Regions from separate parts of the Streptomyces sp. NPDC007856 genome, predicted to be linked through region 1. Evidence: riboswitches for the same ligand, from Rfam matches in the RefSeq annotation. Region 1 holds a riboswitch; the other holds the start of a gene.
The links. A riboswitch is a leader RNA that binds a small molecule or an ion and turns the genes downstream of it on or off. The one in region 1 is predicted to bind thiamine pyrophosphate.
Positions count from the first base shown of each region.

Region 2: it holds a riboswitch for thiamine pyrophosphate, as region 1 does, so the genes downstream of both, ACFYOH_RS22200 (thiamine ABC transporter substrate binding subunit) here and thiO (glycine oxidase ThiO) in region 1, are expected to answer to the same signal.

Region 1 is NZ_JBIAEC010000002.1:256,217-260,421, forward strand. It holds gene ACFYOH_RS05570 (Rv2175c family DNA-binding protein) at 1-11, opposite strand, end outside; gene ACFYOH_RS05575 (NAD(P)/FAD-dependent oxidoreductase) at 149-1,408, opposite strand; gene ACFYOH_RS05580 (hypothetical protein) at 1,441-1,791, opposite strand; TPP riboswitch at 1,845-1,956, shown strand; gene thiO (glycine oxidase ThiO) at 1,954-3,126, shown strand; gene thiS (sulfur carrier protein ThiS) at 3,123-3,341, shown strand; gene ACFYOH_RS05595 (thiazole synthase) at 3,345-4,139, shown strand.
Region 2 is NZ_JBIAEC010000009.1:132,370-136,574, reverse strand. It holds gene ACFYOH_RS22215 (YceI family protein) at 1-474, opposite strand, end outside; gene ACFYOH_RS22210 (hypothetical protein) at 728-934, shown strand; gene rlmN (23S rRNA (adenine(2503)-C(2))-methyltransferase RlmN) at 1,047-2,153, shown strand; TPP riboswitch at 2,179-2,287, shown strand; gene ACFYOH_RS22200 (thiamine ABC transporter substrate binding subunit) at 2,370-3,455, shown strand; gene ACFYOH_RS22195 (ABC transporter permease) at 3,503-4,205, shown strand, end outside.

The DNA of each region.
Region 1 (4,205 bases):
ATCTCGGTCACAGGACAAGCGTAGGCGCTCCGCCGGTTCGGCCGCGATGTGGTCGGTCCCGGGTTGTGTCGTCCGCCGGGTGCGGGTTCGTCCTGGTTGCTCGTGCCCACGCGGCGGTAGCCGCGTATCAGACACAGCCCCGCGCCCCCTACGGGCGCCGCCCGGAGCCCCCTGACTGGTCGACCGCGGCATCCTTCAGGGGCTTTCCAGGGTCGGCCACGGCCTCCGGGTCCATGGCGCGGCCCGCCTCGATCAGCCGCCGGCCCTGCGCCAGATCACGCGGACGGCCCACCGCCAGCAGGGCCATCAGCCGGTTCTCGTGGAGCCAGCACACCGTCCAGGCCGGGCCGGACGCGTCGCCGCGCCAGACCATGCGGTCGGCGGCGGCGTGGTGGCCGGCGTACTGCACGAAGCGGCCGAACTGCTCGGACCAGAAGTACGGCACCGGGTCGTAGACCGCCGGGGTCTCGCCGAGGATGTTCGCGGCCACCGTGCGCGGGCCCTGGAGGGCGTTGTCCCAGTGGTGGACGAGCAGCCGTTCGCCGTAGCGGGCGGAGGGGAAGGAGGCGCAGTCGCCGACGGCGTACACGTCCTCCACGGAGGTGCGCAGACGGTCGTCGGCGAGGACGTCCCCGTGCGGGCCCAGCTCGACGCCGGAGCCGGCCAGCCAGGCCGTGGCGGGGCGGGCGCCGATGCCGACGACGGCGGCCCCCGCGGGCAGCCGGGTGCCGTCGGCGAGCACCACCGCGCCGGGCTCGATGCGCTCCACGCGCGCGTGGGTGCGCAGTTCCACACCCGCGTCGGCGTACCAGCCGGTCATGGGGGCCGCGACCTCGGGGGGCAGGGCACCGGCGAGCGGATGGTCGGCGGCCTCCACGACGGTCACCGCGCAGCCGGCCTCGCGGGCGGCCGTGGCGAACTCGGCGCCGATCCAGCCGGCGCCGACGACCACGATGTCGTGCTGCCGGGCGAGCACCGGCTTCAGCCGTTCGGCGTCGTCCAGGGTGCGCAGCAGATGCACCCCGGGCACTCCCTCGGTGCCGGGCAGGGTGATCGGCTCGGCGCCGGTGGCGAGGACCAGGACGTCGTACGGCACCGGGCCCGCCTCGGTGTCCAGCTCGTGTTCGGCGGAGCGCAGGGCCAGCACCTCGCAGCCGAGCCGCAGCTCGACGCCGAGGGACTCGAAGTCCACGTCGAAGGCGGAGTCCTCGGCCTTGCCGAGCAGCACGGCCTTCGACAGGGGCGGCCGGTCGTACGGCTGGTGCGGCTCCGCGCCGATCACGGTGACGGGGCCCTTGAAGCCCAGTTCCCGCAGCGCGACCGCGGTCTGCACCCCGGCCATGCCCGCACCGACGACGACCACGCGCCGCCCCGCTGACGTGCCCCCTTGCGCTGTCTGCTCGCTCACCCGATCACCATAGACACGTGACAACGCGTCAGTCAGCGGGCGTGCCCGGTGACCTCTTCCACAACGCTCGTACCGGCGCCCGCCTGGGACTCCCACTCCCAGGTCTCCTCCAGCCGCACCCGCCCGTCCGGCAGCTCCACGACCGTGGAGACACAGTGCCCCGAGGAGGTCGTCCCGTCGGTCTTCAGCTGGACGTAGCGGAAGTCCAGCCGGTCACCCTCCCGGGTGCCGACCAGATGACCGCGTACGACATCGCCGCCCGCGTACTCGGCCCAGATCCCGCCGTCCTCCTCGTGGTACGCGAACCGGGTGCGGGTACCCACCTGACCTGGGGCTTGGTCCGCCACGGGGGCGAGGATCAGTCCGTCGAGCGACCGGGTCATCGGCAGGGGCTCCCTTACGGGTGACGAGGGGGGCGGGCTAGGGTGGCCACCGTACAAGCACTCGCGGGAGCCCGGACGCACCGGGCTGAGAGGGAGGCTGGCGGCCTCCGACCGTACGAACCTGATCCGGGTCATGCCGGCGAAGGGAGGGGCTGGGCGCCCATGTCGTCACGTACGTCCGATACGTCCGACGTCCTTGTCCTGGGGGGCGGAATCATCGGCCTGGTCACGGCCTGGCGCGCGGCGCAGCGCGGGCTCGCGACGGCCGTGGTGGACCCCGAGCCCGGGGGCGGGGCCGCGCGGGTCGCGGCCGGGATGCTGGCCGCGGTCACCGAACTGCACTACGGCGAGGAGAAACTGCTCGCCCTGAACCTGGAATCGGCCCGGCGCTACCCGGACTTCGCGGCCGAGCTGACCGAGCTGACCGGCCACGACCTCGGCTACCGCCGCTGCGGCACCCTCGCGGTCGCCCTCGACGCCGATGACCGCGCCCATCTGCGTGAACTGCACGCGCTGCAGCAGCGCTCCGGCCTGGACTCGGAGTGGCTGTCCGGGCGGGAGTGCCGGCGCCTGGAGCCGATGCTGGCGCCCGGGGTGCGCGGCGGGCTGCGGGTCGACGGCGACCACCAGATCGACCCGCGGCGGCTCGCGGCGGCGCTGGTGGCCGCGTGCGAGCGGGCCGGCGTGGTGTTCCACCGCGCGTGGGCCGAGCGGCTGGACGTCGTACGGGACCGGGCCGCCGGGGTCACGCTCGCGGACGGCACCGAGTTGCGCGCCGGGCAGGTGGTGCTCGCGGCCGGCAGCATGAGCGGGCGGCTCGCGGGCGTGCCGGAGGCGCTGCTGCCGCCGGTGCGGCCGGTGAAGGGGCAGGTGCTGCGGCTGACGGTGCCGCGCCGGTACGCACCGTTCCTCAGCCGTACCGTACGGGCCGTGGTCCGCGGCAGCCAGGTCTATCTGGTGCCCCGTGAGAACGGCGAACTGGTCGTCGGCGCGACCAGCGAGGAGCTGGGCTGGGACACGACCGTCACCGCGGGCGGGGTGTACGAGCTGCTGCGCGACGCCCATGAGCTGGTGCCGGGCATCACCGAACTGCCGCTCACCGAGACCCGGGCCGGACTGCGCCCCGGCTCCCCCGACAACGCGCCGCTGCTCGGCCCGTCCGGCCTGGAAGGGCTGCTGCTGGCCACCGGGCACTACCGCAACGGGGTGCTGCTCACGCCGGTCACCGGGGATGTGCTGGCCGAGGTACTGGCGAGCGGCCGGCTCCCGGAAGAAGCCCGTCCCTTCACGCCGCAGCGCTTCGGCGCCGCCGTCCTCATGGAGCAGCCCGCATGACCATCTCCCTCACCGTTTCCATCGCTGTCAACGGAGAGCGCCGGGAGATCGCTCCGGGCACCACTCTCGACGCCGTCGTACGGTCGCTGGCCCCGTCGCCCGCCGGGGTGGCCGCCGCCGTCAACGAGACCGTCGTCCCGCGCGCGCAGTGGGCGACCACGGCGCTGGCCGAGGGTGACCGGGTCGAAGTCCTCACCGCGGTCCAGGGAGGCTGAGCCATGGCCGACGATCCCTTGGTCCTGGGGGGTACGACCTTCTCGTCGCGGCTGATCATGGGCACCGGCGGTGCGCCCAGCCTGGAGGTGCTGGAGCGGGCGCTGGTCGCCTCCGGTACGGAGCTGACGACGGTCGCGATGCGGCGGGTGGACCCCTCCGTGCACGGTTCGGTGCTGTCGGTGCTGGAGAGGCTGGGCATCCGGGTGCTGCCGAACACGGCGGGCTGTTTCACGGCGGGCGAGGCCGTGCTGACCGCGCGGCTGGCGCGGGAGGCGCTGGGCACGGACCTGATCAAGCTGGAGGTCATCGCCGACGAGCGGACGCTGCTGCCGGATCCGGTGGAGCTGCTGGAGGCGGCGGAGACGCTGGTCGACGACGGGTTCACGGTGCTGCCGTACACCAATGACGATCCCGTGCTGGCGCGGAAGCTGGAGGACGTGGGATGTGCGGCCGTCATGCCGCTGGGGTCGCCGATCGGGTCCGGGCTCGGGATCCGCAATCCCCACAACTTCCAGCTGATCGTCGAGCACGCGCGTGTGCCGGTGATTCTGGATGCGGGGGCCGGTACGGCGTCCGATGTCGCGCTGGCCATGGAGCTGGGGTGTGCGGGGGTGATGCTCGCCTCCGCGGTGACGCGGGCGCAGGAGCCGGAACTCATGGCGGCGGCGATGCGGCATGCCGTGGAGGGGGGTCGGCTGGCTCGGTTGGCGGGGCGGATTCCGCGGCGGTACCTCGCGCAGGCGTCGTCTCCTGCGGAGGGGTTGGCCCGGCTGGATCCTGAGCGACCGGCGTTCTAGTCGCCGCCGTCGGCGGCCGCGGGTGCGTGTGTGGTGTGGGAAGCGTTACAGGTCAGCTTCAGTACC
Region 2 (4,205 bases), on a different contig from region 1:
TTCCAGGTCGACGGGGCGGGTGGTGTCCTTGATCGTGAGATCGCCGGTCATGCGGTAGACGTCCTCGCCCGTGAGCTGTACGGACGTGCTCGTGAAGGTCATCCGCGGGTGCGCCCCGGCGTCCAGGAACTGCCGGCCCACCACATGCGCGTCGCGCTGCTCGACACCCGTGTCGACGCTGGCCGTGTACAGCACGATGTCGGCCCGGGAGCGGGTCGGCTCGCGGCCGTCGAAGTACAGACGGCTCTCGTACTCGGTGAACGCGCCCCGCACCGTCGTCACCATCGCGTGCCGCACGGAGAACCCGATCCTGCTGTGGGCGGGATCGATCAGCCACTCGCCGGTGAGGGCCGCCAGCCCGGGATCGGGAAGAACGGCGGTACCGGTGGCACCGGCCGCCGGGCCGGCGGTCGCCACGGGCGTGGCGGACTGCTGCGCGCGCCGGTGGAAGGAGTTGCGGCCGAAAAGGTTCATGGCTCGTGGTTACGGCAGCGCAGTGGGCCGGACAAGGCCCGATCAGGAAACCCGACCGTTCCCCGGCAGAACTTCACAGGTCGTAGTAACGGCGACCGTCCCGTGCCGACCGCAATCCCCTTTTAGTCCGAGTGTCCCGATTTGGGTATTGACGTCATGTCTGCGGCATATGACGATAGGCGGAATCACGAGCGCCGAACCGTCGCCCTGTGAACCGCGCGGCGCTCCCGTCTCGGCCCGAAGGAGGGCGGCAATGAAGACGTTCCGGAGGCATCTGCCGGGCAAGAAATCGGCGGTGGCGGCAATGATCCTGGGGGCGACCCTACTCGTCGCCCCGACCGCGACCGCCGCCACCGCGAGCCCGAAACCCCAGAGCCCCAGCCTCGACCGCTGCATCCACAGCGCTGGTCCGGCCGGGCGCTTCTATTACCCGGGCTTCGCCAACGTCCCCTGCCTCTGAGTGGCGCATCGGACCAGGAGGGCTCAGTCACGCGCGGCTGAGCCCTCCTCCTGTAGTCGTAGCAGGCGACACCCGCAGGTCACCCGATTGGATCTGCGACACTGGTACAGCCATGCCTAAGCCCGGAGAACTCACTTTCGTCGCCCCGCGCGGAGCCCAGAAGCCGCCGCGGCATCTTGCCGATCTCACGCCCGCCGAGCGCAAGGACGCGGTGGCCGAGATCGGGGAGAAGCCGTTCCGCGCCAAGCAGCTCTCGCAGCACTACTTCGCGCGGTACGCGCACGACCCGGAGCAGTGGACCGACATCCCCGCCGGATCGCGTGCCAAGCTCCAGGAAGCGCTGTTCCCCGAGCTGATGACCGTCGTCCGGCATCTGTCGACCGACGAGGGGACCACCCGCAAGACGCTCTGGCGGCTGTTCGACGGGACCCTCGTCGAGTCCGTGCTGATGCGGTACCCGGACCGGGTCACCATGTGCATCAGCTCGCAGGCGGGGTGTGGGATGAACTGCCCGTTCTGTGCGACGGGGCAGGCGGGGCTCGACCGGAATCTGTCCACCGCGGAGATCGTCCACCAGATCGTGGACGGGATGCGGGCGCTGAGGGACGGCGAGGTGCCGGGTGGACCTGCTCGGCTCTCCAACATCGTCTTCATGGGCATGGGGGAGCCGCTCGCCAACTACAAGCGCGTGGTCGGTGCCATCAGGGCGCTCACCGATCCCGCCCCCGACGGGCTGGGGCTCTCCCAGCGCGGGATCACCGTGTCCACCGTCGGGCTCGTGCCGGCCATCCACCGGTTCGCCGACGAGGGCTTCAAGTGCCGGCTCGCGATCTCCCTGCACGCCCCCGACGACGAGCTGCGCGACACCCTCGTCCCGGTGAACACGCGCTGGAAGGTGCGCGAGGTGCTGGACGCCGGGTTCGAGTACGTCGAGAAGAGCGGGCGCCGGCTGTCGATCGAGTACGCGCTCATCCGCGACATCAATGACCAGGCCTGGCGAGGGGACCGGCTGGGTCGGCTGCTCAAGGGCAAGCCCGTGCACGTCAACCTCATTCCGCTGAACCCGACTCCGGGCTCGAAGTGGACCGCCTCGCGGCCCGAGGACGAGAAGGCGTTCGTGGAGGCCATCGCCGCCCATGGTGTGCCCGTCACCATCCGGGACACCCGGGGCCAGGAGATCGACGGGGCCTGTGGTCAGCTGGCGGCCACCGAGCGGTAATCTGGCCACCGTCCATCACATTTTCATATTCCGACAGGGGAGCGCCACAGCGCTGAGAGTGCGGCGGACAGGGCCGCAGACCCTCTGAACCTCGCCCAGGTCATTCTGGGTAGGAAGTTCGGTCATCACTCGAGCTGTTGCGCCCTGCCCGGGTCCTTTCCACAAAGGCCCGGGCAGGGCCGCGTCTCTTCCTGGCCAACCCCAGGAGGACATCCAGTGCACAACAAGACCTTCGTGGCCGTGGCGGTCGGGCTCGGCCTGATCACGCTGTCCGCGTGCGGATCGACGCACGCGTCGGCACACGCCAAGTCGTCCACAGGCGCCAAGACCGTGACCCTCGTCAGCCATGACTCGTGGGCCGTCTCCAAGAACGTGCTCCAGGACTTCGAGAAGAAGACCGGGTACAAGGTCCAGGTCCTCAAGGACGGCGACGCCGGGCAGGCCGTCAACAAGGCGATCCTGACCAAGGACAACCCGCAGGGCGACGTCTTCTTCGGCGTCGACAACACCCTGCTGTCCCGCGCCCTCGACAACGGCCTCTTCCAGCCGTACACCGCCAAGGGCCTCGACAAGACCGGCGCCGCCTACCAGCTCGACAAGGACAAGCACCGGGTCACGCCGATCGACTACGGCGACATCTGCGTCAACTACGACAAGTCCTACTTCAGCAAGCACAGGCTGACCCCGCCGCAGTCCTTCGCCGACCTCGCCAAGCCCGAGTACAAGAACCTGCTGGTCACCGAGAACGCCGCCACCTCCTCGCCCGGCCTCGGCTTCCTGCTCGGCAGCGCCGCCCAGTTCGGCGACAACAGCTGGCAGGACTACTGGAAGAAGCTCAAGGACAACGGCGTCAAGGTCGTCGACGGCTGGGAGCAGGCCTACTACCAGGAGTTCTCCGGTTCGTCGGAGGGCAGGAAGGCCGGCGGTGACCGGCCGCTCGTCGTGTCGTACGCGTCCTCGCCGCCCGCCGAGGTCATCTACGCCAAGAAGCGGCCCAGCACCGCCCCGACCGGGGTGTCGTACGGGACCTGCTTCCGGCAGATCGAGTTCGCCGGGCTGCTCAGCAACGCCCAGAACCCCAAGGGTGCCAAGGCGTTCATCGACTTCCTGGTCTCCAAGGAGTTCCAGGAGGACATGCCGCTGAACATGTTCGTCTACCCGGTGGTCGACGGTGCGAAGGTGCCCGCCGAGTTCACCGAGTACGGCAAGGCCGCCGAGCACCCCGAGACCATGGCCCCCGGCAAGATCGCCGCCAACCGTGACCAGTGGGTCAGGTCGTGGACCTCGCTCGTACTGAAGTAGCCCCTCGCAGGAGGGACTGGCGCGGGAGCGCGGCGCGGCTCGGGCTGATGGCCCTGCCCGTCGCGTTCTTCGCGCTGTTCTTCGCCTGGCCCGTGGCCGCGATCGTCGCGCGCGGGCTGAAGGTCGACGGCGTCTGGCAGTTCGGGCGGCTCGCGGACGTGGTCACGCAGCCGGACATCCGGCACGTGCTGTGGTTCACCACCTGGCAGGCGCTCGCGTCCACCGCGCTCACCCTGCTGCTCGCGCTGCCCGCCGCCCATGTCTTCGCCCGGCTCGACTTCCCGGGCAAGCAGGTGCTGCGGGCCGTCGTCACGGTCCCGTTCGTGCTGCCGACCGTCGTCGTCGGCAGCGCGTTCCTCGCTCTCGTCGGGCACGGCGGCCTGCTGGACGACCTGTGGGGCGTACGGCTGGACACCACGGTGTGGGCGATCCTGCTGGCCCACGTCTTCTTCAACTACGCGGTCGTCGTACGGACCGTCGGCGGGCTGTGGTCCCAGCTCGACCCCCGGCAGGAGGAGGCCGCCCGCATGCTCGGCGCGTCTCCGCTCGGCGCCTGGCGGAAGGTCACCCTCCCGGCGCTCGCGCCCGCCGTGGCCGCCGCCGCGCTGATGGTGTTCCTGTTCACCTTCACCTCCTTCGGCGTCGTCCAGATCCTCGGCGGCCCCACCTTCTCCACCCTCGAAGTGGAGATCTACCGGCAGACCTCCGATGTCTTCGATCTTTCCACGGCCGCTGTCCTCACCCTCGTCC